2 regions of the Sporosarcina soli genome follow, and region 1 is predicted to be linked to the other one. Evidence: riboswitches for the same ligand, from Rfam matches in the RefSeq annotation. Region 1 holds a riboswitch; the other holds the start of a gene.

The links. A riboswitch is a leader RNA that binds a small molecule or an ion and turns the genes downstream of it on or off. The one in region 1 is predicted to bind S-adenosylmethionine.
Region 2: another riboswitch for S-adenosylmethionine. It lies ahead of ACFPRA_RS12150 (NtaA/DmoA family FMN-dependent monooxygenase); the one in region 1 lies ahead of ACFPRA_RS14355 (5-methyltetrahydropteroyltriglutamate--homocysteine S-methyltransferase).

Annotation. Positions count from the first base shown of each region.
Region 1 is NZ_JBHSNO010000007.1:139,206-154,623, reverse strand. It holds gene ACFPRA_RS14415 (DUF2207 domain-containing protein) at 1-1,612, opposite strand, end outside; gene ACFPRA_RS14410 (nuclease-related domain-containing protein) at 1,830-2,804, opposite strand; gene ACFPRA_RS14405 (ABC transporter permease) at 3,409-4,359, opposite strand; gene ACFPRA_RS14400 (ABC transporter ATP-binding protein) at 4,328-5,245, opposite strand; gene ACFPRA_RS14395 (CPBP family intramembrane glutamic endopeptidase) at 5,409-6,131, opposite strand; gene ACFPRA_RS14390 (ABC transporter ATP-binding protein) at 6,133-6,831, opposite strand; gene ACFPRA_RS14385 (GntR family transcriptional regulator) at 6,828-7,193, opposite strand; gene ACFPRA_RS14380 (hypothetical protein) at 7,197-7,964, opposite strand; gene ACFPRA_RS14375 (hypothetical protein) at 7,970-8,752, opposite strand; gene ACFPRA_RS14370 (hypothetical protein) at 8,995-9,945, opposite strand; gene ACFPRA_RS14365 (5-methyltetrahydropteroyltriglutamate--homocysteine S-methyltransferase) at 10,129-11,241, opposite strand; gene ACFPRA_RS14360 (cyclase family protein) at 11,299-12,036, opposite strand; SAM riboswitch class I at 12,120-12,225, opposite strand; gene ACFPRA_RS14355 (5-methyltetrahydropteroyltriglutamate--homocysteine S-methyltransferase) at 12,252-13,364, opposite strand; SAM riboswitch class I at 13,456-13,571, opposite strand; gene ACFPRA_RS14350 (FadR/GntR family transcriptional regulator) at 13,851-14,543, opposite strand; gene ACFPRA_RS14345 (ornithine cyclodeaminase family protein) at 14,574-15,418, opposite strand, start outside.
Region 2 is NZ_JBHSNO010000005.1:1,690,152-1,705,569, forward strand. It holds gene ACFPRA_RS12100 (catalase) at 1-1,090, shown strand, start outside; gene yiaA (inner membrane protein YiaA) at 1,472-1,942, shown strand; gene ACFPRA_RS12110 (DMT family transporter) at 1,987-2,958, opposite strand; gene ACFPRA_RS12115 (LysR family transcriptional regulator) at 3,100-3,975, shown strand; gene ACFPRA_RS12120 (MaoC family dehydratase) at 4,062-4,511, opposite strand; gene ACFPRA_RS12125 (MarR family winged helix-turn-helix transcriptional regulator) at 4,677-5,135, shown strand; gene ACFPRA_RS12130 (2,3-butanediol dehydrogenase) at 5,270-6,319, opposite strand; gene ACFPRA_RS12135 (homoserine/threonine efflux transporter) at 6,469-7,098, opposite strand; gene ACFPRA_RS12140 (TrmB family transcriptional regulator) at 7,239-8,072, shown strand; gene ACFPRA_RS12145 (LLM class oxidoreductase) at 8,562-9,131, opposite strand; gene ACFPRA_RS12150 (NtaA/DmoA family FMN-dependent monooxygenase) at 9,109-9,924, opposite strand; SAM riboswitch class I at 10,026-10,130, opposite strand; gene ACFPRA_RS12155 (urea transporter) at 10,207-11,136, opposite strand; gene ACFPRA_RS12160 (DsbA family protein) at 11,397-12,311, opposite strand; gene ACFPRA_RS12165 (TetR/AcrR family transcriptional regulator) at 12,481-13,077, shown strand; gene ACFPRA_RS12170 (hypothetical protein) at 13,222-13,947, opposite strand; gene ACFPRA_RS12175 (PLDc N-terminal domain-containing protein) at 14,307-14,507, shown strand; gene ACFPRA_RS12180 (ABC transporter ATP-binding protein) at 14,507-15,403, shown strand; gene ACFPRA_RS12185 (ABC transporter permease) at 15,403-15,418, shown strand, end outside.

The DNA.
Region 1 (15,418 bases):
TGAATTTTGCGATGCTCATTTTTGTGTAAAGAGCATTCAGGGAAGTAATCATGGAGTGCGGCGTCACGAAGTAAAGTACTACACTGGCGATGACGAGCCAAAGAAGCGTATCTATCAATTCTTGATCCACTGCTAGCCCCGCGACAAAGAACATGACGATAAAATAAACAATCGGCAACCATAATTTATAAGGTCTTCGCCAATTCCAGTACAGCATGATACCCGTTACGATGAACGGCAACGCAACTTCAAAATTGCCGCCCCCATCCGCATACAATGCAAAGGCGATTGCCGAGGCGAGTACGAGGCAGACGATTCGCTTGAGGAATCCCGGTACTTTATCCGAAAGAGTTCCCGCTTCCGTCATCAGTTGCTTCACTTGTGTATGCCATTCCTCATATTGCCGTTCGAATTGGCGTTGTTTTCTTGCATAAGTCTTCTTTCCTGTGTTCTCATTTTTCGCCGAACCGGCGATATCGTGCAAATGGAATTTACGGGTCGTCAATTTGGGCTTAAAAAGCCATGTGACGAGTTCCTTTTCAAAAGGCAATAATGATGGCGACGATTGATTCAAATGAAAAGCGAATGTCTTCTCAGGTGCTTGGGGTTGATTTTTAAATCGTGCTGCACTTGGCTCCAACTGAAAATCGACATATCCTTTCTCCACCATAGAAAAAATGCCTGCCAACAAGTTTTTCGGTTGCCGAGCACCGTTGCGATCTACAAATGATAAATAAAGCGGATCTGTTTGCAGAACGTGGTGAACACTCCCGAAAAACGGAAGGGACCGTTGGCGTAACAGCCAGACGAATACCGCCAGCAAAAAGAAAACCAACGCGATCACCTTTACCGTTTCTTTCGCCGTTGGAAGAAGCGCCAACTTTGCAGTAAATGCATCCAAGCGCTTCTCTTCCTGCTCAATCGCCTCGCCAAGTGGAATTGGAGCCGCCCCTTTTTGCTGCTCAGTCATAATGGTAGACGGGAAAAAGACTCGAGTTGCAGTCAATCCAAACGCTTCGGATGTCGGTGTCCTGAAAATGATGCCGTTCGTATAGACTTTTTCAATGCCGCCCATTCTGTCATACATGAACCCATGAATATTGCGGTCCCCGGCATCTCCCGGGAGCAGGTAGGTAATGCTGACATTGTTCAAATTAGTATCGTGGTTGTCATATTTCTCAAAGAATGTCACATCTAGATCGCTATATGTATCGTATGATTTCACCGCACCACGCATGTAATATAAGTAAAAAACGGTCATCGTTTGATTCTCTGCACTTATTGCCGCCTTCTGTGTCTCACCACTCGTCGTCACATTCAACCGCGTCAACATCGAATCCTCAATTTCCCCAACAACCGGATTTTCCGCATTGAGGAGATGCGCCTCAAAACCGTCGATTTGCCCCAAATGCCTTTCCGGGAATGAACGTGTCACTTGTGTAAAGGCACCATCAAATGTATACGTGAAAATTTCATTCACCAACATATCGCCATTGGGTTGAACCCACCCTTTGATTTGCACTTCATCGATCGTAAATGATTTCGCGTGCGCAATCGTATTGGGTAACATCGCAAACAACATGATTGTCAGGATCGCAATGATTTTTTTCATCGAAAACACCCCCATTTCTATTCGTATGTATACGAAATCTTCTTATTTTTGGTTTCATTTCCAATGGAGAAAGGGAGGAAAGGCTTATCGTAGGTGATGGAGTTTATCAGCGCTTCCGTGTTGGATATCAGCGCCCGAGGCACATGTATCGGCGTTCACCAATCGGATATCGGCGCTCAACGAGCATTTATCAGCGAATCGGGACTTTCAGCATCCCTCATTTCGATAAACACTCTTCAATATCCTTTAGTTCCATCCAATATTTCCTTCCTTTATTCGTCCCTTGATAAGAAATAGGCATGCCTTTCAACAATCGCTTCGCTACATCCGAATCTTGAATGTGGAGAAATTGACGGCACTCCCGATTCGTTAACACTCCCCCAAGCAACATGAATCGATCAGCAATTGCTTGGCGATGAGCATGACGGTCAATATGTCCGCATGATTCACACACCCAGCCACGGGAAATACGGATCATCCCAAATAAACCACAAGTCTTACACAAAACACCTGTTGCGATATGGCGTGGATCTATTTGATACGTAGAGCAGATTGGAAATGGGTTATACGCCCGATTGGCTGCCAAAAGTGCAGTGACAGTCTCTTTTAAAGCCGTCGCATCTATGCATTTCGAAGAGTTTTCCAAACTTCGCAAATAACCCGGCACTTCTAATGGAAACAGAATCCGTAAACCTTTACGTGTATTAGCAAATTGTTGCTGTGGCCTTGCAAATACAACGGCACCCTGAATTGGCATGGAGATCTGACGAACATGCAACCAGTCTCCCAAAAGCATCTTATTGCGTTCGAGCTGAACAGATGGACATTCAAATGAATCGGTTTTTCCATCCTCCAAAGTGCGAACGATTTGAAATCGATCTTCCGGAAAATGGAGTTGACCTCCAATGTTTTTCATTTCCAGAATAACTGCTCCAAACCGAGATAAGAATAACGTATCAATTTGAAATTTTCCTGCTGACTGTAGATGGAGATCATGGAAAACATAATACTCAAATGGAAAGGTATATTTCTCAAAAATCGATCTCAATTTTCTTTCTCCATTCACCCCCGCCTGCACAACCCGTAGTTCTTCCACAATCCACTCTCTTTTTCCCGAACTAGAAAGCAATCTTCTCTCCAATGCCTTTAAGCCGAATAATTTATATGGAATCGACTCTTTTCGCAGTATCAAACCCTATCCCCTCCTTTATTCGAGCGTATCACAGACTCGTAGGTATGCCTATACATTATCTGAAAATTGGAATTTATACTGTTTTTAATCTGCAAATCTCCATTTCCATATCTTCATTTTTAGCGTAAAGCAAGTTTAGCGTGAGTTTAATAATTTCCTTCCACTTCTCAATTTTCAATTTTGCAGGTTTTATGTCAAAAAAGTATTCACGAGTATCGACGTTTGCTTTCGGATTTATCGGCGCATGAAATCCAGATATCAGCGTTTACAAGTCGAATATCGGCGCTTGGGACACATTTATCGGCGTTCACCAATCAGATATCGACGCCCGATGGTAATTTATCGGCAACTCAGGACTTTCACCTCCCCGCCGATCCAACTCCGTCACAATTGCGCGGTCAGCCGCCATTGCTTGGCCTACACCGAGATGGTACAATATTAGATAGGATATTGTATAAAAGGAGTGATTGGCTCATGTGGTTCCTATACATTATGTTCGCTTTATTCGCATTCGTTATCGTTGGTACAGTTGCAGGACTTGCAATGACTTTCAGCAATCATAAATAATCACAAAAAAGCCCTCCGCCAATGGAGGGCTTTTTCATTAAGCAGTCACATCCCGTTTTACAAACGTCGTATAACTGATTACCAAAAACACAATGAGGTAAACCGCAAGCACCGCGAGTGAAAACGGCATCGTCATGCCTTCGACGATTCGGAAATCCGATTCATAGATCGTCAAATCCATATGCGTGAAGACAATATACTTTACAATTTCATACTGCGACAGAATCATGACGACCGTATTGCCCATGAAGTAAATGAACAATGACAGACCGATTGCCAGCGAGCTGGAACGGAAGACGCTACCGATCATAAACGCGAATGTTGCCGTCATGAAGACATTCCCAAATGACAACAGCAACATGTAAAGCCCTTTCCCCCAAACCGACGCTTCCACAACTTCTTTGCCATTCCAAACAAGTTCCTGTCCGTTGCCCGATTGAAAGAAAAGATAGGCGCAGACGATGGAAACCACAAATCCGACAAGCATCAGTAAAGCACCAAACAGCATAACCGTCACATATTTGGACGTCAAAATCTTCCATCGTTTCACCGGCCGGGACAATAACATCTTGATCGTTCCTTGTGAAAATTCGGCAGCCACAATGCCCGCCGCGACAATGACGGTCAGCAACACAACGATGGATCCGATTCCTGAGGAGTCCATAATCATTTTTTCCCGGCTATGATCGTCCAGCGGTGCTATGGAATTTGCGAGGCGATAGTCGAGAATCTTTTCCTTGCCTTCCAGTCGTTCCTTATCGCTATCCGACAACATCGGATTCCCAAGTTGTTCTTGGACGTTCGTCAGCTCGCCTTGCACGACCGTTTTCCAGTCCGGTTTGTCATAGTCATTCATCGTCTGGATCCATTTCGTTAACCCGAACATCCCGGCAATCATGGCGACAAGCAGGACCGTCATCACCCATGTCCCTTTTTTACTCCATAACTTCATCCATTCATTTTGTATGAGCTTCGGCAATTTGGCCACCCCCTGTCATTTCCAAAAATTGATCTTCGAGTGTTTTCCGATGCGGCTGGACCGCAAACAATTGCAATTTCTGATCGGTCATCTCCTGGATAAGTCCAGGGATACGGGCTCTTTCCGCATTGATAATAAACCCTCCGTTATACGCTTCCACTGCGAACCCTTCCGCTTTCAACATCTCCTCCGCCGCTTCCGTCGGCAATGCCTCAATATAATAGTGGGACTCCCGTGCCTCCGCCATATCGCGGATATCAATCAATTGACCATTCTGAATAACCGCAATCCGGTCACACATCAGTTCGATTTCGGACAACATATGACTTGAAACAAAAATCGACACGTCTTCCTTCTCTGCAATGCTCCGCAAATACGTCCGAAACTCGCGGATGCCCGCAGGATCCAGCCCATTTGTCGGCTCATCTAGAATCAAAAACTTTGGACGATGCAATAATGCTTGCGCAAGCCCAAGACGTTGTCGCATCCCCAGTGAATACGTCGACACTTTCTCGTGAATCCGATTTTGCATACCGACTTGCTGAACTACTTCATCGATGCGTGCTTTCGACACGTTTTCATGCATGCGAGCGAAGTGAACCAAGTTTTTATAGCCCGACATATATTTATACATCTCCGGATTTTCAACAATGACCCCGACTTTCGACAGACCTCCTTCGAAATCGTCCGCCAGCGAAATTCCGTCAATGATCACATCTCCACCCGATGGTTCCATCAGCCCGACCATCATCCGGATTGTTGTCGTTTTCCCCGCCCCGTTCGGACCGAGAAATCCAGTAATTTGCCCCGGATATAACGCTAAATTCAAGTTGTCGACAATCTTTTTCCGACCAATTGTTTTCGTTAAATTCTTCAATTCCACGACTGGTTTCATTTCCACGTTATCTTCCCTCCCTAAACAATGACACCATCCAACTCATGTCATCTCTCTTTCGCGATGATCTGCTCACCCTTTAACACCACAATTTCATCAAATAACAGTTCCCATATATTAATGACTCTTATCGTTTTTCAAAGTACTCGTTCAGCCCACCTATTCAACATGATGGATGAGCTTTTTTATTTTGCTTTTGTATCATCTGTCTTCTTATAGATTTTATAATGATAAAGAGACAGTACAAAGCGATAGGCAAGGCTAATACGAGAATTTGCTCATTAACAAAGTAATGTATGACTATTCCAGGTAGGATACTATTTGTGTGTAACCTTATTCCAATCAAAATCAGACCAAAAATAGTAGCACTAAGCATCCCCATCGGGCCATTTAAGAAATGTATACTAATAAACAACAATAATGAAATTGTGATTGAAAAAGGTTTTGAAAAGCTTTTTAATAAAACACCTAAAACGAATCCCCGAAATATAATTTCTTCCACAATCGGTGGCTGGATGGACCAAATTAACTCTGATACAGGCGATTGTAAATTCGATGGCAATAATACATATTGAGTTATTGAAAGAACTAAGAAGAATAGCGTATAAATATACCCTTTCCTAGACCCTTTTAGCCCCAAGAACTTCAAATAAGATGAGTATTGTCCCCCTGTTACTTTCAAAATTTTAGGTATACAGGCCAAATACCAAATTAGGAAAAACACCAAAACGGAGAGATAAAAATACATCATATACATAGTAGAAGACTGACCATCTTGTAACATTAACTTAATGATAAAAGAAAATGAATAGAGGATCCCCCACCATAAAAGAACTGCAAACAAACTGAACCCTATTGAACTCTTTTTGGTCAAATCCTTCCCCACATCACTTTCCTTCCCTAAACAATGACACCATCCAACTCGTCGCATCTTGCCCATACGTATCCCGTATTTCGTCCACCGCCTCATGCGCGATCAGACGGCTTCCCTTTAGTACGATAATCTCATCGAGCAATGGCTCCACTTCTTTTAATTCGTGCGTCGATAGGATGACCGTTTGCCGCTCCGGGTCCGTGAAACGGATTAGCCCTTTCGCGATATCATCCCGAACCATTGGATCCAAGCCGGAGAACGGTTCATCCAACAAATAATAATCCGCTTCCCTTCCAAGTGTTGCCGCTATTTTTGCCCTTCCCCGGTTCCCTTTCGACAAATTCTTCAGTTTCGAATTAAGATCCAAGTTCAAAAACTGTGCAATTTCCTTTGCCTTTATCGGATTAAAATCGGTAAACTGCGACTCATAAAATGCAAATAACTGACCAACTGTAAAGTACGGGTAAAACATATCCGCATCGGGCATATACGCAATATTTGTGGCTACCTTACGCGTGATCGGCTTCCCATCCAACACCGCGCTCCCCGCATTCGGTGTCAACAATCCGGACATTAGCTTCAGCAGCGTCGTTTTCCCACTGCCGTTCTCCCCGACAAGACCGATGATTTTCCCATGCGGCAACGTCAATGTAATGTCTTCCAACGCCTTGCGAGTGCCATACTTCTTTGTAATATTTCTCAATTCAATCATCGTTTGTCACCCCGTTTCTGTAGATGTTCCACGATTTCCGCTGTCGTAAAACCGAACGCTTCGACGTTTTGGAGGAATGATGTCACCAGTTGCTCTTTCATTTCATCCCGAAGCATCGCAATTCTCGCTTCATCTCCTGTCACAAAAGATCCTTGCCCCCGTCTTGTTTCCGTGATTTCCATCTGCTCCAGCTCCTTATAGACGCGCTGCATCGTATTCGCGTTAACCCCGGCTTCCACCGCATATTCACGAACCGACGGCAATTTTTCCCCAGGCTGCAAGGTCCCCCGAATAATAGCTCCCGTGATCCGGTCGATGAGCTGCTGGTAAATTGGTTTATCTGGAAGAAAATCAATGCCCATCGTTTACAACCTCACTTTCTTTTCAAACAACATGGATCCCATAACGAAATAAAACAGGGTCAGCAATCCATAGAGAACAAGGCTACCCACCGTTAAAATCGTTCCACCAGGAATAATGTAGTTGTTAAACATTAATAGATCCACCGTCTGAATTGGACCATACATCGGTCCCATATCCATGACTGTTTGGAACACTTCCGTGAACCAGACAAGCGCCCATCCATAAAGCCAGACGTTCACTAAGACAATCATGACGAGGATCGAAAACCAGCCAATCCGAGAACGGAATACTTGATAAATGGACCAGAAGAAAAACACGATCGCCATAACATAGACCGCGTTCAATAAAATGACAACGCCGACGGTCAACAAGAGATCGACATCAGCCCAAAGGAAAACAAATCCGCCGAAAACATAGGCAATGCCTGCAACGATCCCATATACGACGAGCGAACAGACTACCGTCAGAGTAACGAGGACAAACTTTGCCCCCACGAGCTGTCGTATCGATGCAGGCGAATGAAGCCAAATATCCGGTTTACCTATCTCTTTTCCTAAACTATCGAAAAGCAAAGTGATCGCCATGATCATGTGCAACGTAAAACAAATGCCAATCATCGGTTGGATGGAAGTGAGGAACCCTTCCGGCGCGCCCAAAAAGAGATGAGAAACTCCCCAGAATAGCAATAGATTATTCAAGAACACAAAGAAGACAAGTCTCCATTTCATATGTGCCCACTCTTTTTGCACTAAACCTCTCCATCTTTTCATAAGCTTTACAACCTCACTTTCTTCTCAAAAAGGACAGCTGCAACGATGAATAGTGCAATTGTGAAGATTGTCTCGAACAGGATCTCACCCGTGTAAAATACCGTCTTTGTATGCTGGAAATAAACAAAATCCGTTGTGATCATCGGGTTTTTGATGGCCATTAAATCGATTGGACCAATCCGCACGAACTGCTTGTAGAAGTCCGAGACAATAAATTCTCCATAGAGCCGGGACAACAGCACGAACAAAACGAAAGTCACAACCATTGAAAACCCCTTTATATACGGCTTCAACAAGCGATCGATCACCCAGAAGAAAAAACCGAGACTCATAAAAACGAGCGAAATTGCAAAAAGCATGACGATGAAAATGATTCCGAAGAAAAGCAGTTCATTGAACGAAAAAATGCCTGATTTAGAAAAAATATAGTGAATCGCCAACGCCAAGGTCGGAATGAGCAATCCGACGGCCCCAATCATCGCTGCCAAAAAGACTTTCGTCCCAATTAACTTGAAAATGGACGCATTTGAATGTAGCCACACATCAGGTCGCTTCATCTCCCTGCCCAACATCGTAAGCAAAGCAACAATCGGTGCAAGTACACTCGCACCCGCCCATAGAAAGCAAATGACAAGCGCAACTTCAAACACATGCATGTCAGCATCGATCAATCGAGTAATCAGAAGTGGAAAAAATAACATGACAACAATTGCCAATAGCGCACTCGCAAGAAGTGGCCACTTCATCGTCACCCACTCTTTCCACACCAATCCATTCCATTGTTTCATCAGCGTACCTCCTCCTGTACCGGTGTATTAGTTAAATAGTACACTATAGATAAGGGAGTTGTAAAGCAAAATCATCAGAGGGAGGAGTTCCGGGGAATAAAATTGTTTTGATTGCACTTGCGATGGATTTGATTGCGTTCAAACCGCCTTTGCTTGCATTCAAGTCAGATTTGATTGCAACTCAGGACTATCTACCCGCAATTTCACCCACAAAAAACACCAAGAAAAATCCATCTTGGTGTTCACGCTTCAATGATCTCTTTTTCCCTTACATCAAGCTGTCCCAATTCATGCTCCATCTCATCGCGCTTCCTTGCAAGCTGATCTTGAACACGTCGTACATCCTGAAGTACAACGTTCAGTTTACTTTTGGCGTCCGTAATCCGCGAATGCACCATCCAATCCGAAAAGATATTATCAAAAAACACATCCGTGAAAGTGAAAATATCATTGTTATTCACCTTAAATGATTCCGTCGCCGCATTCTGAACATCCATAAGCTCCGTTTCAAAATGACGAAGCGCGCGCTGCGCACGATGGACGAGATCATCTGAACTATTCATTTCAGAGTATTTCAACGCCGATACAACCAACCCACCTCCAAGAAATGTGTCCCATATCGACATTCCTTCCGCCGATCCAAGCTTATCGAGCGCCGCATTCAGCGCACGGATCGCCTTGCTCCCTGCATCCCGAGCTTCCTCGATTTCGCGTAGCATCGACCGGACGCGTACTCGATCATCCGCAATCTTTTGCAACGTCGCATGGGCAACGGAATCATTCTGCCGAATCCACGTCTCTTTCTCCTGCAGAAAATCCGCCCATTCCTCATCGATATAAGCAAATTCCGGATTTTTCATCGCTTCACGTAGGCGTCCGACTTCCGCCTCCAAATCCGTCACCGTTTTTTCCGCTTCATTATATTGCAGTTCTACTTCCGCCACTTCGGCCATTTCCTTCTCCATCTGCTCATCCCATTTGCCCGTCCACTCTTTTATTTTATTCATAAAAGAAAATTTCCCAAGCTGTACCACGTCCTGCTGTTCTTTCGTCAATTGCTTCTGCAACCGATCGCGCAAAGCACGCGCATCCTTCAATTGCGCCTCCGTGCCATCAAGTCGACGCTTTACCCGGTTGCGCTCCGTCCGCAACATCGTCAAGTCCATTTGCCGTTTGTGTATATCCTGTCTCATAGTCCGCACCCCTTTTTACTATATACGGCAATCCACATCCTAAAGTTTCAAGGAACAACTATCAAATTATCCACATGTGGGTAAGTGAAAACGAAAAATAACAATCCACCACCTTATCCACAACTTTGCGTTAACATAAAAAAAAGCAAAGCCTACAAACGTAAGCTTTGCCCATCTTATGATTTATCCCCAAACTTCCTTCGCTACATCGACGATGAATTTCAATTTCTCCCATTGTTGCTCTTCCGTCAGTTTATTGCCATGGTGCGTGGAAGCGAATCCGCACTGCGGGCTGAGGCATAGTTGTTCAAGTGGGACGTATTGTGTTGCTTCTTGGATACGTGCTTTGATTGCTTCTTTGTCTTCCACTTCACCGTTTTTCGATGTGACAACACCTAGAACGACTTTGGCGCCATCGTTCGGAATATATTCTAACGGTTTGAAGTCTCCTGAACGGTCGTCATCATACTCCAAGAAGAAACCGTTCACTTTTTCTTTTGCCAATAGCGTTGGTGCAATCAGTGCATAACTTCCTTCGAATGCCCACGTCGATTGGTAGTTGCCACGGCACAGATGCGTTGTGACCACTAAATCTTCTGGCTTGCCTTCCAATACGCCGTTAATGACACGGAGCGCTAGGTCAATCAGTTGCTCTCTTGAATACGCACCGTCGTTGAATGGGATGTCCGGAGCAGAAAGTCCTGCGATGTACACATCATCCAATTGCAAGTAGCGCACACCTGCTTCGTAAAATGCATGTAGTGCATCGCGATACGCCTGAATAACATCATTTGCGTACTCTTCGAGATCCGGGTAAATATTCACATCACGAATTCCTGCATTGAAGAATTGGTTTGGACTCGGAATTGTTTGTTTGGCTACGGCACGGCCACCGACGATTTCATTGAACTCAATGAAGTCTTTAATGAATGGGTGGTCTGGATTAAAGGAAATCTTGCCTGTGTTACGAACGTTGTATCTTTCCGTTTCAACACCATCAAATTTGTAACCTGTCTCCGGCACATAGCCTTCAAATCCATTCAAATGCTCCATGAAATCCAAGTGCCACCAAGTGCGTCTGAATTCGCCGTCCGTGACGAGTTCTAAGCCAACTTCAATTTGTTTGTCGACAATGCGTTTGATTTCATGTGTTTCCACTTCACGCAATTGTTCAGCCGTGATTTTGCCTTCTTTGAATTCCTTCCGTGCTTCGTGCAAGTTTTCCGGACGCAGGAGACTTCCTACATGATCCGCTCTGAAAGGTGCTTGTATGGCTGTAGCCGGTTTGTTTGTCATGGTAAATTCCTTCTTTCCCTATCTATTTTTGTGAGAAATCAATTGAACACTGTCTTTTTAAGGCAAGATTGCAAACGATCTAACCGGAAAGCCAGAAGCTTTTTCGGGCTTCGGTACAATATTGAAAATAACAGCACCTTTTGCAGGCACTTTATCCAAATTCTTCAGTAACTCAATTTGGTACGTATCTTGGTCCAACACATAATATTCGCCGAGCAGCGCTTGGTTTTTCTGGAAGTCGATGGCCGAATCTGTATCGAACGTTTCATGTCCGACTGCTTTCACTTGCCTTTTTTCGAATAAAAATTGGAGAGCGGCAAGCCCCCAACCTGGGATGCGGTTATTGCCATCGGCGTCTTTATTGCAAAACGCCTCGTTATCTGGCCAACGCTTGTACCAATCAGTTCGCAATGCGACAAATGTGCCTTCCTCAATACGTCCATGCTGAGCTTCAAACGCCAAAATATCTTCCACAGCTAACGTAAAATCATGATCGGCAGCCGCTTCTTTCGATTTATCGATAACTACAAGTGGCAATACCAATTCCTTCAACCCTAGTTCGTCCAAATACCGCGTATCCCGTACAAAATGAATCGGTGCATCAATATGTGTACCATACTGCCCAGCAAATGCAAAACGCTGTGCAAAAAAACCGTCCTGATGATCGAATAATGTCGTGAATTCCGCCGCATCGAATGCTGAAAAATGCGGTGAATCGGGTCCGAACGTATGCGTCAAATCGACCCACTCTTTTTCCTTCAATAATTGAATCGCATTGATCAATTCGTTTGCCATACGTATCTCTCCTTCATTCATTTCCTCCATAAAAAACCTCTTCTCGTAGTAAGAAGAGGTTTCCGCATAATCGCTTTTCGCTCTTCTTATCTTCAACCACATACATCATGATTCTGGAATTGGCACAGTTCGTAAACGTCTGTTGCCGGGGCATCAATGGGCCAGTCCCTCCACCCCTCTGGATAAGAAAATCATCTATTCAATTGGTCTATCGGTTATCCCCAAACTTCCTTCGCGACATCTACGATGAATTTCAACTTCGCCCATTGCTGTTCTTCCGTCAGCTCATTCCCGTGATGCGTGGAAGAGAAGCCACATTGCGGGCTTAGGCATAATTGCTCCAACGGTACGTATTGTGTCGCTTCTTCAATACGCGTTTTGATCAATTCTTTGTCTTCTACTTCGCCGTTTTTCGATGTGACAACGCCGAGAATCACTTTCGCACCGCCGTTCGGAATATGTGCAAGCGGCCCGAAGTCTCCTGAACGGTCGTCATCATACTCCAAGAAGAAACCGTCCACCTTTTCTTTGGCAAATAAAGTAGGTGCAATATGCGCATAGCTACCCTCAAATGACCAAGTCGATCTGTAGTTTCCACGGCATAAATGCGTTGTGACAATCAAATCTTCCGGCTTATCCTCCAACACGCCATTCACGACACGTAACGCCAAATTGATTAATTCTTCCCTTGTAAATTCATCGTCACTATGTGGTAGTTTTTCCGCTGAAAGCCCCGCGATATAGACATCGTCAAACTGCAAATAACGGACACCCGCATCATAAAATGCCTTCACCGCATCCCGGTACGCTTGAATGATATCGTTCGCGTAATCCTCGATATTCGGGTAAATTTCTCTGTTGCGAATTTCGCTCGGGAACAGCTGATTCGGACTCGGAATCGTCTGCTTCACCACTGCACGTCCTCCGACAATTTCATTGAGTTCAATAAAATCACGGATGAAAGGATGGTCCGGATTGAAGGAAATTTTTCCGGTATTGCGGACATTGTACCGCTCTGTTTCAATCCCTTGGAACGGGCGACCCTTCTCTGATACATAGCCTTCTATGCCATTCAAATGCTCCAAAAAGTCGAAGTGCCACCAAGTCCGTCTGAACTCACCATCCGTCACCACTTCCAAGCCCACTTCAAGTTGCTTCTCCACGATGCGCTTAATTTCTTGCGTCTCCACTTCGCGCAATTGCTCCGCAGAAATTTTGCCTTCTTTGAACTCGGCGCGTGCTGTATGTAAATTTGCCGGTCGCAATAAACTTCCTACATGATCGGCTCTAAATGGTGCTGTCGCTACTGTCTTTGTTTGGTTTGTCATTGTCTATTCCTTCTTTCTAGTTGTTTTTTAAGGGATATAAAAAAACCCCTTCCATGATAAGAAGAGGTTTTGGCAATTTCGCTAGATTCTCTTCCTATCTTCAAGCCCACGGCAAGATGCCACAGCTTCTGGAATTAGCACAGTACTTCATAGAAGTCTGTTGCTGAGGTATCAAAGGGCCAGTCCCTCCACCTCTCTCGATAAGAAAGTTACGTATTCGGTTGATAACTACTACAATACAGGTGCTAGAATAGAATGTCAATATCGAAATCAATAAATGTTTGGACTATTCCATTTTGCATGAACTTCACAATGGTCTAACAATCAATTACGCCTCAGCGTAATTCCGTCCAGATTTTGAATCAGCAGGTATTTGGACTTCCTCTGAGTTGAAACGAATACTGACATTCATCCTGCTAATTATGGAAGTGGTGAACCTCTACTGAATCAAGTTAAAAAGCCCGCACAAGTTGCGAGCTTTTCCCTTCACTGATCTTTTACAGGTTCATCCAGCAGTTTCTTTCTAACAAAGCTCAAATGCTTATACATCTGTTGAAAGGCTGCGTAAGGATCTCTGTTTTTAAGCGCTTCGTAAATCCCTAAATGATGTTCCACGGTGACGCCAGGCTCACGGAAAGGAATGAGACTATCCGTTTTTTCATGGGCAATCAACAATGATTCAATCATCCCTTCAACAACTGGGTTGTTGGCGCTTTGTGCAATGATGCGATGGAATTCCTTGTCTAATCGACCGTAGTCGCTGTCTGGATTGGCTTGGATACTATCAATCGTTTCCTTCAATTGCTCCAGCTGGTCGTCCGATATTTTTTCGGCAGCAATCGTAACAAGCCCTAACTCCAACGTCATACGCGCTTCAATGACGGCGGAAACGTTATTGATCGATAAGGCAAGCATCACTTTGAATGGATTGCTACCTACTCTTTCATTGACATATGTACCCCCGCGCGGTTTTCTCGTAATGATTTCTAATGTTTCCAATGAACTGAGCGCTTCACGTAAAACAGGTCGGCTCACGTCAAATTGCTCCATCAGCGTCATTTCCGCCGGCAATTTATCGCCCGGTCTCAATTGTCCACTCATAAGCAGTTGAACAATCTGTTCCAACACTTGTTGGGAAAGCGTGCTTCTGCGGACTGTATCCATTTTATATTCTTTCATCCAATCCCTCCTTTCTTCTCTTACTGGTTTTTACATGCGAATACGGCTTGTCATTCGTTCATAGACCAATTTCGCAGTCAGAATATCAAAAATCGAGACACCAACCGATTTGAAAAGGGTCGTTTTTCGCTTCATTTCCTCATTTTCCCCGCCTTGTACAAGGCTTTTCAGTTCGGGAACCGTCTTCTCACTATGTCCAAATGCCCTGGCATTCATCAGTTCACCACACTCGGAAAATGCCGCGTGCGTATCAACATAGAGATGGTCCACTTCTTTGATAATTGCGTCGGGAATTTCCTGCATGAACGATTTGAATGCTCCCGATCCTGCAAAATGCTTTCCAGTCAAATCCACCTTGCCATCATAAGGGAGGACCGGATCGATTGACGTCGTTGTTGTAATGATCAGTTGTGCTTCTGTCAAAATCGTTTCTGGATTTGAAATTTCAAAGCGGATCGATGGAAATGCCTTCTTCGCTTTCTCCATAAACGGATGAAGTCTTTCCTGACTACGATTATACACCAAAACCCGTTTAATTTGTCTGACAGCGCATGCCGCCTCCAAATGACTCCATCCTTGGTCGCCCGTACCAATCACACCAATGGTATCCGTATCATTGGCCGCCAAGTATTTCATCCCCAGGCCGCTAACAGCACCGGTCCGCATCGCTGTAATCGTCCGCGCATCCAATATCGCAAGCGGTTTCATCGTTTGCCTGTCATTCAACAGAAAAATGCCACGCAACGTCGCTTCCCCAATTGCAGCATTTCCCGGTGCGATCCCAATCACTTTTGCCCCATAATAATCTTCATAAAAAGAAGGCATTAAAAGCGCAGAATTGTCGGCATCATTGATGAATAACCGTTCTGGTACGA
Region 2 (15,418 bases), on a different contig from region 1:
ACCTGAAGCGACGCATATGATCACCTTTCTATTTTCTCCATGGGGCATTCCGGCGACGTACCGCCATATGCAAGGTTCCGGCGTCAACACCTACAAATGGGTAAATGACAAAGGTGAAGCGGTGCTGGTGAAGTATCATTGGGAGCCGAAGCAAGGGATTCGTAATTTGACACAAGAAGAAGCGGACGCCATTCAAGCCAAGAACGTTGGTCATGCGACACAGGATTTATATGAAGCGATCGAGCGCGGGGATTATCCTGAGTGGGAGCTTTTCGTACAGATCATGGAGGATGATTACCACCCGGAGCTCGACTTCGACCCTCTTGATGATACAAAGCTTTGGCCGGAAGAGAAGTTTCCGTGGCGACCGGTTGGACGTATGGTCCTCGACCGCAATCCAGTGGATTTTCATGCGGAAATCGAGCAAGCCGCCTTCGGTACAGGCGTCCTCGTAGACGGCATGGATTTCTCAGATGACAAAATGCTGCAAGGCCGGACGTTTTCTTACTCCGATACCCAGCGTTACCGTGTAGGAGCGAATTATTTAAAACTGCCTGTGAATGCACCGAAAGTGCCTGTGCGCACCAATCAGCGTCGGGGTCAGATGGCTGTTCCTGATTTAGAAGAAGCTGGAGATCCACATATTAACTATGAACCATCGATGCTCGGTGGCTTTGAGGAAGCAAACCCAGAAAACCATCATCCACCGCATCACCCTACGTACAATGCGGCTGCTATGAGCGCACCCATTGATCGTCCGAACAACTACGGTCAAGCAGGACACACATACCGCAGCTTTGAAGATTGGGAACGCGATGAATTGATTAACAACCTATCCGATGCACTTGCCATCTGCGATAAACGTATTCAGGATGCCATGATCGAGCACTTCACACAAGCCGATGAAGAGTACGGCCGACGTGTCAAAGAAGGCATTGAAAAGAAAATGAAAGAACTAGGAGAAATGGGCTCGGAAAACAAAGTTCCCGGCCGTGAATCAGGACAATCAAAATATGGTCAAGGCTCATTAGCAGCGAACGAAGCAACAAAAGACGCTGTGAACAAAAGTCATGAAGCCGATCCCTATTAATTGTATATCAGACGTATGGACCGGGTGTGGACGCACCCGGTCTATTTCAATAGTTCCGCCATCTACTACTCCCCTTCCACACCTATACAAAACCGCAGTACAAGCGACCTCCACTAATTTGTCATCATCACGATTTGAAATATATATTTTTTTAAAGTCCAATTACACTCTAAATCAAAGAAGTACTAAAAGTGCTACTCTCATTCATATAGTATGAACAAACAAACCTTGCAATCTTATGCAGATTTCTCGAAACCTGTAAAAAGATCGCCTCACTGAATATAACGGATCACTTCAGTAAATAGATGGAATGGATTTTTCTAAAAACATTGCCGATTTAAGCTCATTTGGATTGTGATTATCGAAAGGGAGGGACGTTTAATGGCGAACGACCGCGAAGATTTATTTGATAAGGAAAAGCAAAATGAGCTGAAATTGAAAGTAGAACGAAAAGATGGAGAACCTACTTCAGCTTTCAAAGGGGCCTCTTTGGCAACACTAGTCATTGGAATATCAGCTTATATTATTGGTTTATTCAACGCTGCAATGGAACTAAATGAAAAAGGGTATTACTTTGCTATTTTACTACTCGGACTCTATTCATCTGTCTCTTTGCAAAAAGCGGTACGAGATAAAGAAGAAGGTATCCCAGTGACAAATATTTACTATGGGATTAGTTGGTTTGCCCTGCTTGTATCGATATTACTGATGGGTATCGGTTTGTACAACACAGGTAGTATCGTTCTAAGTGAAAAAGGATTTTATGCGATGGCTTTCGTTCTTAGTATCTTTGCAGCCATCACCGTCCAGAAAAACGTCCGAGATACACAGAAAGCAAGAGAAAGAGCTTGAACTCCTTTTCGCAAACATAAAAACGACTTCGTTGGAAGTCGTTTTTATGTTTCCTGTAATCTTCCTTCGAAATTCTCTTTCGGCTGCTTGCTTCTTTGCTGCCACCTTAGGAAAATATTATTGGTCAACAAGGATATGATAATGAAAATGGTGCCTATATAATCGTACACTGTGATGCCCGCCCCTTGAACAATTTGAATGACCAACGTCGTAACAGGTACCAGGTTCAAAAATAATAATCCATTTAACGGTGTGATGACACTCACGCCATAATTCCACCCTACCAAGGCAATCACACCTGGGAAAATTACCATAAAAGCAATATGCGGGCTCGTGATCATAATTGTTTCAACAGTTGGAAACGAGACGTAACCTGAAAGTGTCGCTCCAAGAACGACAACAAGTGCAGTAGCCGTTCCAAGCAAACAACTTAGCGTCGAATAACGTAACGCGGACCAGCCATCCTTGCTAAATCGGCTTCCGCCCATCGTGTAAACCACCCACCCAACGACTGCGATAAAAATCAATAAAGAGGGAAGAATGTCATTTTTCGCTGTAAAAAAAGCACCAAAATCACCTTTTGTGACGACTAACGATGCTCCAACAAACCCGATAAACACACAAAACATTGTAAATGCATGAGGTCGTTGTCTGATGAACACCCAGGCAATAATGATAGAAATCATCGGCATTAAAGATTCCATAATGGAAGCGATCATCGTACCTGGATTGCCCAATAAATCTTGCCCCCAGAAAATGAGCAAATTATAAACTGCAAAGGCCATTGTGCCGTAAAACCACAGGTGCCAACCTTTCCCTTCAAAGCGGAAAGCTTGTTTGCCTTCCTTCCATAACAACCACACGATTAAAATGATCGTTACAAAGCCATAACGGAAAATCGTAAAATAAAGTGGGTCAATATGTTGAAACGCATGATTCGCTACCGGAAACATTGCTCCCCAAGATATTGCGGAGATCAAACATAAAAAAGCACCCAATACTACATTATTTTTCACGCAAATCGTTGTCTCCTTCAATTAATTTCTCTATATCCATTTAATCACAAGTTAGCTATCTCTCAAAATGAACAATAATGATGTTTAACATCTAAATTAGTGATATCATGAAAGAAAGTTAAATGGAAAGGGTGGCATCGGGTGGAGTTTAAAGACTTGGAAATCTTTCAAATGGTTGCAAAAAAAGGAACGATTACTGAAGCCGCAAAAGAATTAAGTTACGTCCAATCAAATATTACATCACGGATCCAGAAACTTGAGACTGAAATGAATACAGCTCTTTTTAACCGGCATAACCGTGGAATGACGTTAACGCCTGAAGGAAAAAAACTGCTAGTCTATTGCGAGAAAATCCTAAAGCTGACAAATGAAATGAAAAAAGTCGTCCAAAGTAAATCGGAACCGGCAGGAAAACTGGAAATCGGGTCCATTGAAACCGTCATAAAATTACCGGTTATATTATCTGCCTATAACAAAAAATATAAAAATGTAGACTTATCACTTCTGACAGGGGTTACCGAACAACTCCAAAATGACGTCTTGAATCATAATCTGGACGGTGCCTTTATAACGGAAATTAACCAGCATCCTGAACTTGTTGCCCATGACGTTTTTCAAGAAGAACTGGTCCTCATATCGGACAACACCAAAACGTCATTGGAACAATTAAAAAAAGAGCCGTTCCTATGTTTTAGCAAAGGATGCGGCTACCGGGCAAGATTAGAAAATTGGTATAAAGACCAAAACATCACACCACAAAAAGTGATGGAGTTCGGTACCTTGGAAACCATCTTAGGAAGCGTCGCCATGGGACTTGGCATTACATTCGTCCCGAAATCGGCCGTTTCCCATTTAGAAGAAAAAGGATTGATCCAGTGTCATTATCTACCTGAAAAATATAGCAAAATCAATACCGTCTTTATCAGACGAAAAGATGCCTACTTAACCTCTACGCTCGAAAAGTTTATCGAAACGTTTGAACAAAGCAAAGGTGAACCGGCTTATCCGCTGACTTGAGGATTTTATCCCATGAAAAAACCCCGTTTGATAGCTGGAACGGGGTTATGCCTGTTTAGACTTCCATAGAAACAATCGCCAATCCCCTATCCTTCACTCTTTCTAAAGCTTAACAGTTTGGCCGTTAACTTTTGACAAACTTCGTTTTTTTGATTTAACGTTTCACTTTCAACAAGTAGAAGTGCTTGATTCGGTTTGGATTTTGAAGGTTTGATTTCTTTAATTGTACTTTTCACATATAAAATATCATCTGGACGGGTTGGCAGTGGCCAATTAATCTCTCCCCCGGCTCCAATAATCCCATGAGCAAAAGGTAGACTTTCCGTCAAAAGTTTCATCGTAATAGAAGCAGTATGCCAACCGCTCGCCGCCAACCCTTTGAAAAAAGTATCTTCCGCAAGCTGCTCATCACAATGGAAAACCTGCGGATCAAACTCACGGGCAAATTCTTTTATTTTTTCTGTACTTAATTGATACCTTTCACTGACAAAAGTATCCCCCACTTTTAAATCATCTAAATAAAGTGCCTGCTTCATCACAATTACCCCCCTCTTCCCTCTTTTGTATGTATATACATGTATCACGCAATATTATTTCCTTGTGTCCTCTTCCAAGTCTATGTATATACATATATAATGGTAGTAACAAAAGAATTATCTGTCAAGAAATAATTATCTGTAAATTAAAAGGAGATTCACTTGATGAATAACACGCATAATAAAATGGATTACATTATACAATTTTGCGCTTGTGCAAATCTTAGGAAAGCAGCGAGGAGTGTGACGCAAGCTTACGAAAGGAAAATGGAATCTACCGGCCTAAAAGTCACCCAATATTATATGTTAGTGAACATTGCCCGTCACGATAAAATTTCAATCAGCAACCTGGGAGACGTCATGTTACTCGACCAATCCACGGTTACTCGCAATGTGAATGTTCTCAAGAACAGGGGCTATGTCAACATTGCAAAAGATATAAGTGATTCAAGAACAAAATCCGTTTCGATAACCGAAATAGGTCTTGCCAAGCTAGAAGAAGCAACACCTATTTGGTTGCAAATACAGGGGAAAATTGAAAAGGATATCGGCCAGGAAAAATATCAGGATTTATTGGAAACGCTAAAAAAATTGCAAGAATTTGTTGAACCATATGACAGGTAAGAACGTTATCGCAATGAGTGCTCTTTACACAATTAAAACAGGCGGAGATCAATTCTCTCCGCCTGTTTTATTTCAGAGACTTGTGAGTCAGCCTCTTTGATAACAACAATATTCATTTATAAAATAAGATTAAATTATTTTTCACCACTTAACTCAACTAAAATTTTGGATTGAGTTTTGTCGTTTGTTAATGCTTCAAATCCTTTGTTAACAATATCATCCAACACAATTTGACTTGTAATGATTCCTTGTGGATTTAATTGTCCAGTGCTCATTGCATCAATTGTTCTTTGGAATGTGGATGGTGTATAAACAATTGAAGATAGGACATTTACACCAGTATTGATAAGTTGAATTGGATTCCACTCGATCGGTCTGGCAAAAATAGAGATGATCATCATATTACCTTTTGGTTTTGTTACGTCAATGGCTTGTTTAAATGTCGGTGCAACTCCTGCGACTTCAAAGGAAACATCCACCCCGTCTGGCGCAATTGCGCGCACCGCTTGTACAGGCTCTTCTTTACCAGAGTTAATCACATGCGTCGCACCTAATTCTTTCGCTTTCTCCAATCGATTATCAGACAGATCTAATACAATTATTTTACTTGCGCCAGATGCTTTAGCCGCAATAATCGTTAATAATCCGATAGGTCCCGCACCAAAGACTGCAACCGTATCACCTAATTCGACGCCACTGTCTTTTACAGCTTGTACAGCTACGGCCATTGGTTCTACTAATGCACCATCCTGCAATGTTAAATTATCAGCTAAACGATGAATATTGGTTTCAGGAACGTTCGCATACTTCGCAAATCCACCATTTCCATGTAACCCAATGAAGTTAAATCCATCAAAGCGATCCACTTCTTCATGTTTCTTTCTATATGTTAGTGTAGGGTTGACAACAACTCGGTCCCCTACTTTAAAATTTGTAACCTTTGAACCTACTTCTTCAACAACACCAGCAAATTCATGCCCCATTGTAAGTGGTGCAACTTCGCCAGTCAAATCCGCTTTCGCATCTACTGGTACGAAGACCGGTCCTTCCTCATATTCATGCAAGTCACTTCCGCAAATACCTGCCCATGCGACTCTCACTTTCACTTCATCTTCTCGTAGCGCCCGTAATTCGACATCTTCTACTCTAATATCTTTTAGACCATGCCATACTGCAGCTTTCATTGGTAATTACCTCCTGATGTAAGTGATTTACTGAAACTAAAGTAATACTTTCGATACAAGATAAATATATCACTATATTGATTTATTTCCAAATTAACTGCCTTAGAATAGAAAAAACCGTTCAATGATCTGAACGGCGAAGATTAAAGTTAAATTCCTGTTTTCACACCGAAGCCTATTAAAACCAAGCCCGTTGATTTTTGGAATATCTTTTGGAATTTGGGGTTGTTCAACCACTTTTTAGCGTAATCAATGAGCGTGACAAGAAATAGAAACCACACTACAGCGAGTGCAGTTAGGATGAAGGCTAATAGGATCAATTGCTGTTTTACATTTCCATCCAAATTGATAAATTGCGGCATGATTGTGATATAAACCAAAACAGTCTTAGGATTCAGAATATTATTCAGTAACGCTTGCATAAAAGAACTTTTATTATGCCGGTTGGAATACGTCGTCGGCGAATTGGCCTGGGATTGAATTTCCTTTAAAGAAAACACGCTTTTCGTAAAGAAACTTTTTATTCCTAAATAGATTAGGTAGGCGGCTCCCAAATACTTAATGATGCTGAAAAGAACGACCGACTTTGCGATGACAACAGATAAGCCAAGGATCGCAATCAATGTCCAGAACGATAGCCCCATTGCCATGCCAAGAACAGTATAACGCCCAGCTTTTGGACCATAGCTCAGTGTATTTTTGACAAGCAACATCGTGTCTGCCCCAGGTATAATCACCATCATTGCAGCTATGGAGATATATGTAAGTAAGTTTTCCACGATGAAATCTCTCCCCCTTCTTTAGTGACTACACAAGTAACTACTGATGTAAATATAGCAGATGTCTTTGGATTAAATCAATACGTTTTGATAAAATACTAGTTACAAAGGTAGCGACTAATTTTATATAGGAGAGCTGTATGAAAGAAAACATTTTAGAAACATTAAAGAACCTGAATTTCACCGAATATGAAGCGAAAGCCTATCTGACTCTATTGGAAGAATCGCCTTTAACCGGCTATGCTGTCGCTAAAAATTCTGGCGTACCACGCTCAAGAATCTATGAAGTGCTGGACGGCCTTGTCATGCGCGGCGATATTCTCGTTAGTCACGGGAATACGCCGCAGTATACACCTGTCCCCGCAAAAGAGCTCATTAAAAACCGTCGACTGAAAGCAGAAGAGAACTTTGAACTGGCAGAAAAATCTTTAGCGGAATTTGAAAACTCTGCAAGTGACCGGGAGAATATTTGGAATATCACAGGTCGTCATGAAATACTTGATAAAGTAAAAACATGTATAGCAGCGGCGAAAAAAAGAATTCTCTTAGAAATTTGGAAAGAGGAATACGAAGAGTTGGAGCCTGAACTAAGACAGGCAGCAAACAGAGGAGTTCAGGTAATCATTATTGCTTACGGGGAAATCGTTTCTGATTTTGCTACTGTTTACTTGCACTATATGGGTCATGAAATTACAGAAGAGTATGGTGGACAATGGCTTGTCTTTAGCGGAGATGATTCAGAAGTGGTAGCAGGTATTGTTTCGCTAGGTAAGGATAGCCGTGCGGCATGGACCATGCATGTAGGTTTGGTCATGCCCATTACAGAAGTCGTGATTCATGATTTGTACCTCATGGAAATTATGGAGAAACATAGAGAGCTTTTGGAAGAAAGCTTTGGTGAAAACCTTATCCATTTACGTCGTAAATTTTCAATCCATCCAGATTTTAAAAAGCATTATGTGAAAGAAATTTAACTTGATTCAGCAGAAGTCCCCCACTTCTATAAGTGGCGGGATGAATGCCAAAATTCATTTCAAACAGAGGGAGTTCAAACTCCCTGTAGCTGACGCTTCGCTTTCAGTACAAAAAGATTTGCTGATTAGAGGAACTCAGGCTAAGATCGCCGCGTCCTGAATGAAAGTGCCTTAATTTCTGCAAAAAAACGCAGAAATACGGCAAATCAAACCCTTCGCTGTTTGATTGGCAACGCCTGAGTGGCCAACATCCTGTTGGCCCAAGCCTCCGGCGGATGTCACAGATTTTGAAAGGAGTTAATTGAGCTTTGCTCAATTCAAAATCTGGACGCAATCACGCCGAGGCGTGATTGATTAGATTTTCCGCAATGACAGCGGCTATGAAGAAATAACCTCCCTACGCGATCCAGCAAGAAAGCAGGGAGGTTATTTTTCTGTAACGCCATTTCTCATCCACAGCCGATCAACCGCACTTCATATTGATATCCATTATTGTGTAACTAGTTCCCTAACGACTTGTTTTCGCACTTGTTTAGCAGGATGATTTTCTCTTAGTTGGTCATGGCCAAATAAGTTATTCCGGAAAGTCCCCTCTTCGTATGCTGTTCGCACTAACCCCCGCTCTTGTAATACCGGAACAACCAGCTCAACGAAGTCTTCGAAGGAGCCTGGTGTAATGGAATAAACAATATTAAATCCATCAATATCGGCAATGTTCATCCATTCCTCTAATGTGTCCGCTATTTGTTCAGGGTCCCCGACAATCAGTTCACCGAGACCGCCAAGTGCAACTTTTTCAGCGATTTCATTCACAGTCATGCCCGCAAAGCCTTGTAAGATTGATCGCATTGCGTCATTCTCAATATACTCCACCTTTTGATTCGGATCCAACTCCGCCATATCGATTCCTGTCCAGCCACTCACTAGCGCAAGTGCCCCTTCGTGATCGATATATCGCTTATAATCTTCAAGCTTTGCTTGCGCTTCTTCCAACGTCGGCGCGACAATCGGGGTAACGGTCGTCAACACTTTAACATCATCTGCCGGACTTGACAACATCTTCCCTAAACGTTGCAACGATATTTTTCGTTTTCTCTAAAGATGGGGACGATACAAAAATAAGTTCAGCATGATCGGCTGCAAACGCCCGGCCCCTAGAGGATGCTCCAGCTTGAAAGATAACCGGTGTCCGCTGTGGTGATGGTTCACATATATGGTTTCCTGGAACTTGATAGTACTTGCCGTCATGGTTAATGTCATGAACTTTAGAAGGGTCTGTATAAATTCCTTTCTCTTTATCAATGACAACCGCATCATCTTCCCAACTTGCTTCCCATAGCTTATAGACAACTTCCATGTATTCATCAGCCCGCTCGTAACGCTCATCATGTGGGGTTTGAGTGTCGAGACCAATGTTTTTTGCTGCACTATTTAAATAAGATGTCACGACATTCCAACCAATTCTTCCCTTCGTCAAATGGTCTAATGTTGACATTTTTCGAGCAAATGTATACGGATGATCATGTGTAGTGGAGGCAGTTAATCCGAACCCAAGAGATTTGGTTACAGATGCCATGATTGGAACAATAAAAGCTGGATCATTGGCCGGCACTTGCATACCAGACCTGATTGCTGGATCTCTTGAACCTTTGTATACATCGTAAACGCCTAATACATCCGCGATAAATACAGCGTCAAAGTGCCCTTTTTCCAAAACTTTCGCAAGATGTGTCCAATATTCAATGTCCTTATAGCCAGGTGTCTGATCATCTGGATGCCTCCATAACGCATGCGACTGAAACGCCGCGCAACTCATTTCAAAGGCATTTAAATACATTCTTTTTTTAGTCATGACTGTTCCTCCTATTTTTGTGATTCTTTGATTTTTAGAAAACTTCAATAGTAAAAGCCCCCTTTTCGACAGAAAAGAGGGCTAGGTAAATATAGCTTTGTCTCTTATCTTCCAAAGGTTTCCCCTTGCTGGAATTAGCACCTTCCTGCGACGCAGAGGTTGCTGAAGCTTCAACGGGCCAGTCCCTTAGCTTCTCTTGATAAGTTTATGTATTTGTATGAACAATCATAATATACTAATTTTAAATCGTCAACAAATGAAAAAGTATTTCAATGAGTCGAATTACAACTTAGGCAGTACTTTCCTTGCGCTAAGAAATATCCATGTGCTTAATACAAAGGGCAGTGTTAATGGTGGAAGACCAAAAGGTAGAAGCCATGTATGAAGACTCGCTGCGATTGGAACGGTCAAACAAGCAGCAAGTATTCCCGAGACATAAGAAAGTCGCCTTTTGCTCGTATTAAATACGACTGCCACTGCCATGGCAGTTAAAATCCCATTGTAGCCGTACAAGCCTACAAATATTAATGAACGTTCTGCTCCTAGTATCAAAGCTGTTAATAAAGCTGCTGCATTCCCTAAAAAAGCATAAAGACCAAGTCGCCAACCGGCCCAAAAAACAGCAACAAAAAGTAAAATCCCGGATATTGTATAATCAAGGAAAAATACTTGTCCAATTCCGGTAAAGATGCCTTCTTTCAAATTAAACGGCCCTGTAATATCCAATTTCCATTGCCATAAGCTTTGAGGAACGAGTGCATTACTCGTATGTACTGCACTTAACCGATAAGAAACGAGCAAAGTAAACAAAGTTAATCCAACAAAAGGGAATGTTAGAACCGGTATGCCCGTATTTTTCATCACATGCATCAATGCGGCAGTCACGATGGCAGCAAGAAAGGCGCCGACCAGACTGAGGATCCAATGGTAGGGACCCGTTAGAAACAAGTAAAGGGCCATACCTGTAAGCACAGAATTAAAACCAAATAGCCCTTGATCAACAAGCTCTTCATCAGCCCCGCCTAATTTGCCTAGCAATGTACCAATCATCGCTGACAGCAGAGCAATGACGCCTAAAGAAAAGGAAGATATCATAATGGCGAGTAGAATGATAGCCCCGGTAACGGCATTTTCTATCAAAATGGCTTGTGAAATCCCTTTTAATGATACTGTTATAAAATGAAACCGATTGACGAATGAATTCTTTTTCAAAGTATGCTCCCCCGATCGTCATATCGTTTCGCAGTAGATTGAATGGCAAGTGACATCTCTGAATAACTATTCCCATAAATCAATATTAACTGAAGTCTAAAAGAGAATCTAGTCACAGAGTAGATGCAAGATGATTCGTATTAGAAGAAAAAACGTAAACAAGTAAACATACAGCGAAATAAGAATCAAAAAAGTAAAGCTAATATGCAACTTTAGGGAATAAAAAAGTATAAGGCACTCGGACCGAGTGCCTTGTACTTTTATTGTTTAGTCGTTGTAAAATAGTATTCCCCTAGAATTTCTTTCGCTTGATAATTCTCTGGTGAAAGTTCTTTTTCAATAAAAGCGTGTACGTCTGATTGCTCCACATCGTACATGACTTCAATTTCTTTGGAAAATAGCAGTTTTTCTTTTTCAAGCAAGCTGGAAAGCGACGGCTGTTGTTTTGGTTGGAGTTCTTCTATATTTAGCACTTGTTTTAATCCGTCAACATAATTTTCAAACGGACGTCCTCCAACAATTTTCACGCCTTTATTTTCTTCATTCATCATAATAATCGTGGGGAAACCTCTGGCACCTAAGTTTCTTGTCAAAACAAAATCTTCATTCAATAATTGTTGTCCGATTGGCTGTTCAGCTTCATTGACAATAGCTTCCCCGTCAAGACCGAGTTTATCGACAACTTCAATCATCACCGCTGGATCTGATATATTTTGATTGAATGCGAAAAGTTCTTCTCTGGCACGGCGCAAGTAGTCAAATGCTGCAGCATCGCCATGATTTTTTTGAATGACTTTAAATACACGCGAGGCTGGATAAGAAGATTGAACCGGATTATCAATCATTAGACTACCATCAATCGGCATTCTTGAATGTTCTCCCACTTCTCTCCAATGACCCGCAACGTCAGCTGGTTTATAAATACCGTTTGCAGGATCGATTGGTCCATCATGCCATTTTTCCAGCAAACCTCCCATAACTGTGTGAAAGTCAAAATAATGGCCATATTGCTCGACAAAACGGCGGAGTGTCGGTTCAATGGCCCAGCAATGGGAACAAATAGGATCCGTCACATAATATAGATTCACCTTTTTTTTTGGTTGGTTAAAATCAATAAGCCCCATTTCCTCTTCGCCAGCCACTCCGCAAATACCCGTTTCTAAATCACAAATCATATTCAGATTTTTTTTCAATGTATTTTCCCTCATCTCTTTTAGAAATTAATTATTCGCTTATAATTGAATTTTATAACATAATGAAAAGCATCAATACCAATAGTTCATTGAAAATGTCGTTTATCCAACACATTGAGGAAATTGTTGAAAAAGTAGGAGGGAGATTGACATGACTCACCCAAAGACGGATCCCCGCATTCAACGTACACGCAAGTTAATCATGGATTCTTTTATGGAACTTTCCGGTAAAAAGGAATTTAAGGAGATTACCGTTAAGGATATTACAACAGATGCTATGATTAATCGCGCCACTTTCTATTATCATTTTGAAGATATATACGATTTACTGGAAAAGGTGTTATCGGAAGTCTTGTTAGTGAATTTGGATTTTAATGATTATCAAAATAACGAACTGAATGAAGAAGCGTTGGTTAACATTTTCAAAGCGATCACAAATTTTCAAAAATCCTTATCCAATCGTTGTCATAGAGGATACGAAGATACCATTGCCCGTATCATTCGGGAACAGCTCGAAATCATTTTTTATAAAATGTTGTTATTCCAAAATAAAACCGAAGAAGATGAAGCGCTAAAAATTACTGCTGTTGTATTAAGCTGGGGAATTTACGGAGCTTCTGTAGAATGGAGAAGAAGTAGTAAAGAGATGCTACCAGAGGAATTTATCAAATTGGCGATTCCTTCTATACTTTCTGGGATCGGCTTTGGGTATGCTGGCGAAAAAATATTAAGCGAAGAAAACTTATGATGTCCTCATGAAGATAAAATGGAGAGGGTAACCCACGCCTCGCTATCAGCTAAATAATCAGGTTGACTACACTTAGTAATAAAAAAGATTGGTGGATAGAGAAAGCAGATTGATTCCTGCTACTCTATCCGTTCAATATAATATCTAGTTCTCATGGGAGTCATTTACTAACTTCTCTTGCTCTTCCTCAACAGAAACTTTCCCATTTATTTCGTTCGAAGATTCTTTCGCATTTCTAATTTGGTTGTTCATCTCGCTGTCGATGCTTCGCATACGCCCGGCAAGTTCGTCAATTTTCTTTGCCTTACTTTCTACAAATGTCCCGCGTTCTTGGTCATATGCCATTTCTGTTTTGAGTCGACGATGCGCATTTTCGATTGGTACTTTCACCTGTTTTAACGCACTGACTTGTTCAAGGGATTGGGCTGATTGAAGAAGAGATGTCAATTGCATACCTTCAGATTTTTCCTGTGTTTTGGTAGCAGCTTGTTGCTTTTCTTCTTGTTCACGCTGTTCTCTTTCTCGTTTCTGTGCTTCTATTGCCGCCATTTGTTCTTCGATTTCCGTAATTTGCTCATCGAATGCTCCCAGTTGTTCTTTAATCGTCGAAAGTTCTTCCCCAGCCTCTAATGTACGTTCAATTAAATTACTTTTCGCCTCTTGAACTTTCTGGCGTTTTTCCATTAAGCTTTCAATCATATTGGCAGACCTTTCTTGCCAATCCCCTAGCCGCGCTCGTGCTTCATCGCTAATCATAATCGAATCCCTTTTGACGGATTTTTCTACGTTCGCATCATTCGCTTTATGCATGATCTGTGGTGAATAAGTTTTCGTAAACGGACTTGCTTTTAATCCATTAAACACTTGCATATCCCAACACCGTCCTTTCCAGCTTCTTACTTCTTCCTATCGACATTTATTGAGTTTTCTTAACATAGTCTTTCAAACAATACACTTTGATGTTGCTACCCTCCGCTATTTCCACTCAATTATATACAGTTGAAATGTATATAGTATAACTATATTTTAACAGAACGGTACGAGTTCCAATAATCACAGGGATGGTTCCTTTATGTTGCAATTCCGTCACCCTTTTTTCATTCTATTGAAAAAAAGTAAAGCGACTGGACAACATACGAGAACCGGCCCTCCTACACATTGTTATATACAAACTATAACAAAAAGTGTTATAATCCAATTATATCAAAACAAGAAAGGTTGTGAATTATATGGCTGAACTAGCCAATATACCGTGGAATCTTATTTTACCAATTATCGTTCTTCAATTGATCCTAATGGTCGTAGCCCTTATCGATGTACTGCGCCATAAGCGGACGAACGGCCCGCTTATCCTGTGGATTTTAATCATAGTATTTATTAACTTACTCGGTCCTATTTTGTACTTTATTGTTGGGAGGCGACAAGTGTAATGCGTTTACTGCAAGTGAAACAATTAACGAAAGTATACGGGGAACACATCGCAACCGATCATGTCTCCTTTGAACTCCAAGCGCATACGTCTACCGCATTAATCGGCCCAAATGGTGCTGGAAAAACAACGACGTTATCAATGTTGGCAGGTTTAGTTACGCCAACAAGTGGAACGATTCAATTCGGAGAAACAAGCAAACACGACATTCGTTCCGTCATTGGTTTTTTACCGCAATATCCAAAATTTTTTCCTTGGTTATCTGCATTGGAATTTACAGAAATGGCAGCACGTTTAAGTGGTGTGTCAGCCAAAAAATCATTCATTGAAGCCCAAAAGACATTGGAATTTGTCGGATTAAACGATGCGATCCATAAAAAAACAGGAACTTTTTCAGGTGGGATGAAGCAACGACTAGGGCTCGCACAAGCGATTGTGCATCAACCTAAATTGCTGTTGCTCGATGAACCTGTATCGGCGCTAGACCCAGTAGGAAGGCGTCAAGTCATGGATTTATTGAAAGAATTACAGCAGCAAACAACCATTTTGTATTCGACACACATTTTGAATGATGCGGAAGAAATGACCGATCAGTTGTTATTTTTACGTCAAGGAAAATTAGTCGAATACGGTTCACTCGATGAAGTGCGTTTACGCTATGCGGAGCCGAAAATTGTCATTGAATTTGAGCGGTTAGATGAATTGCAACGTTTTATCGCAATAGCAAAATGGCCAGTTGTCACTAAAGGGGTAGTCGTTTACATCGACATGCAAACAGAAGATGTGAGGATGTCAGATGTCTTATCTTTGTTAAGCTCGGCTTCATTTACGATTCGTAAAGTAGAACGGCAAACGGCAAGCCTGGAAGAAATTTTTATGAAAGTGGCGGTGATCTAATGGGCGGTTTTCGTG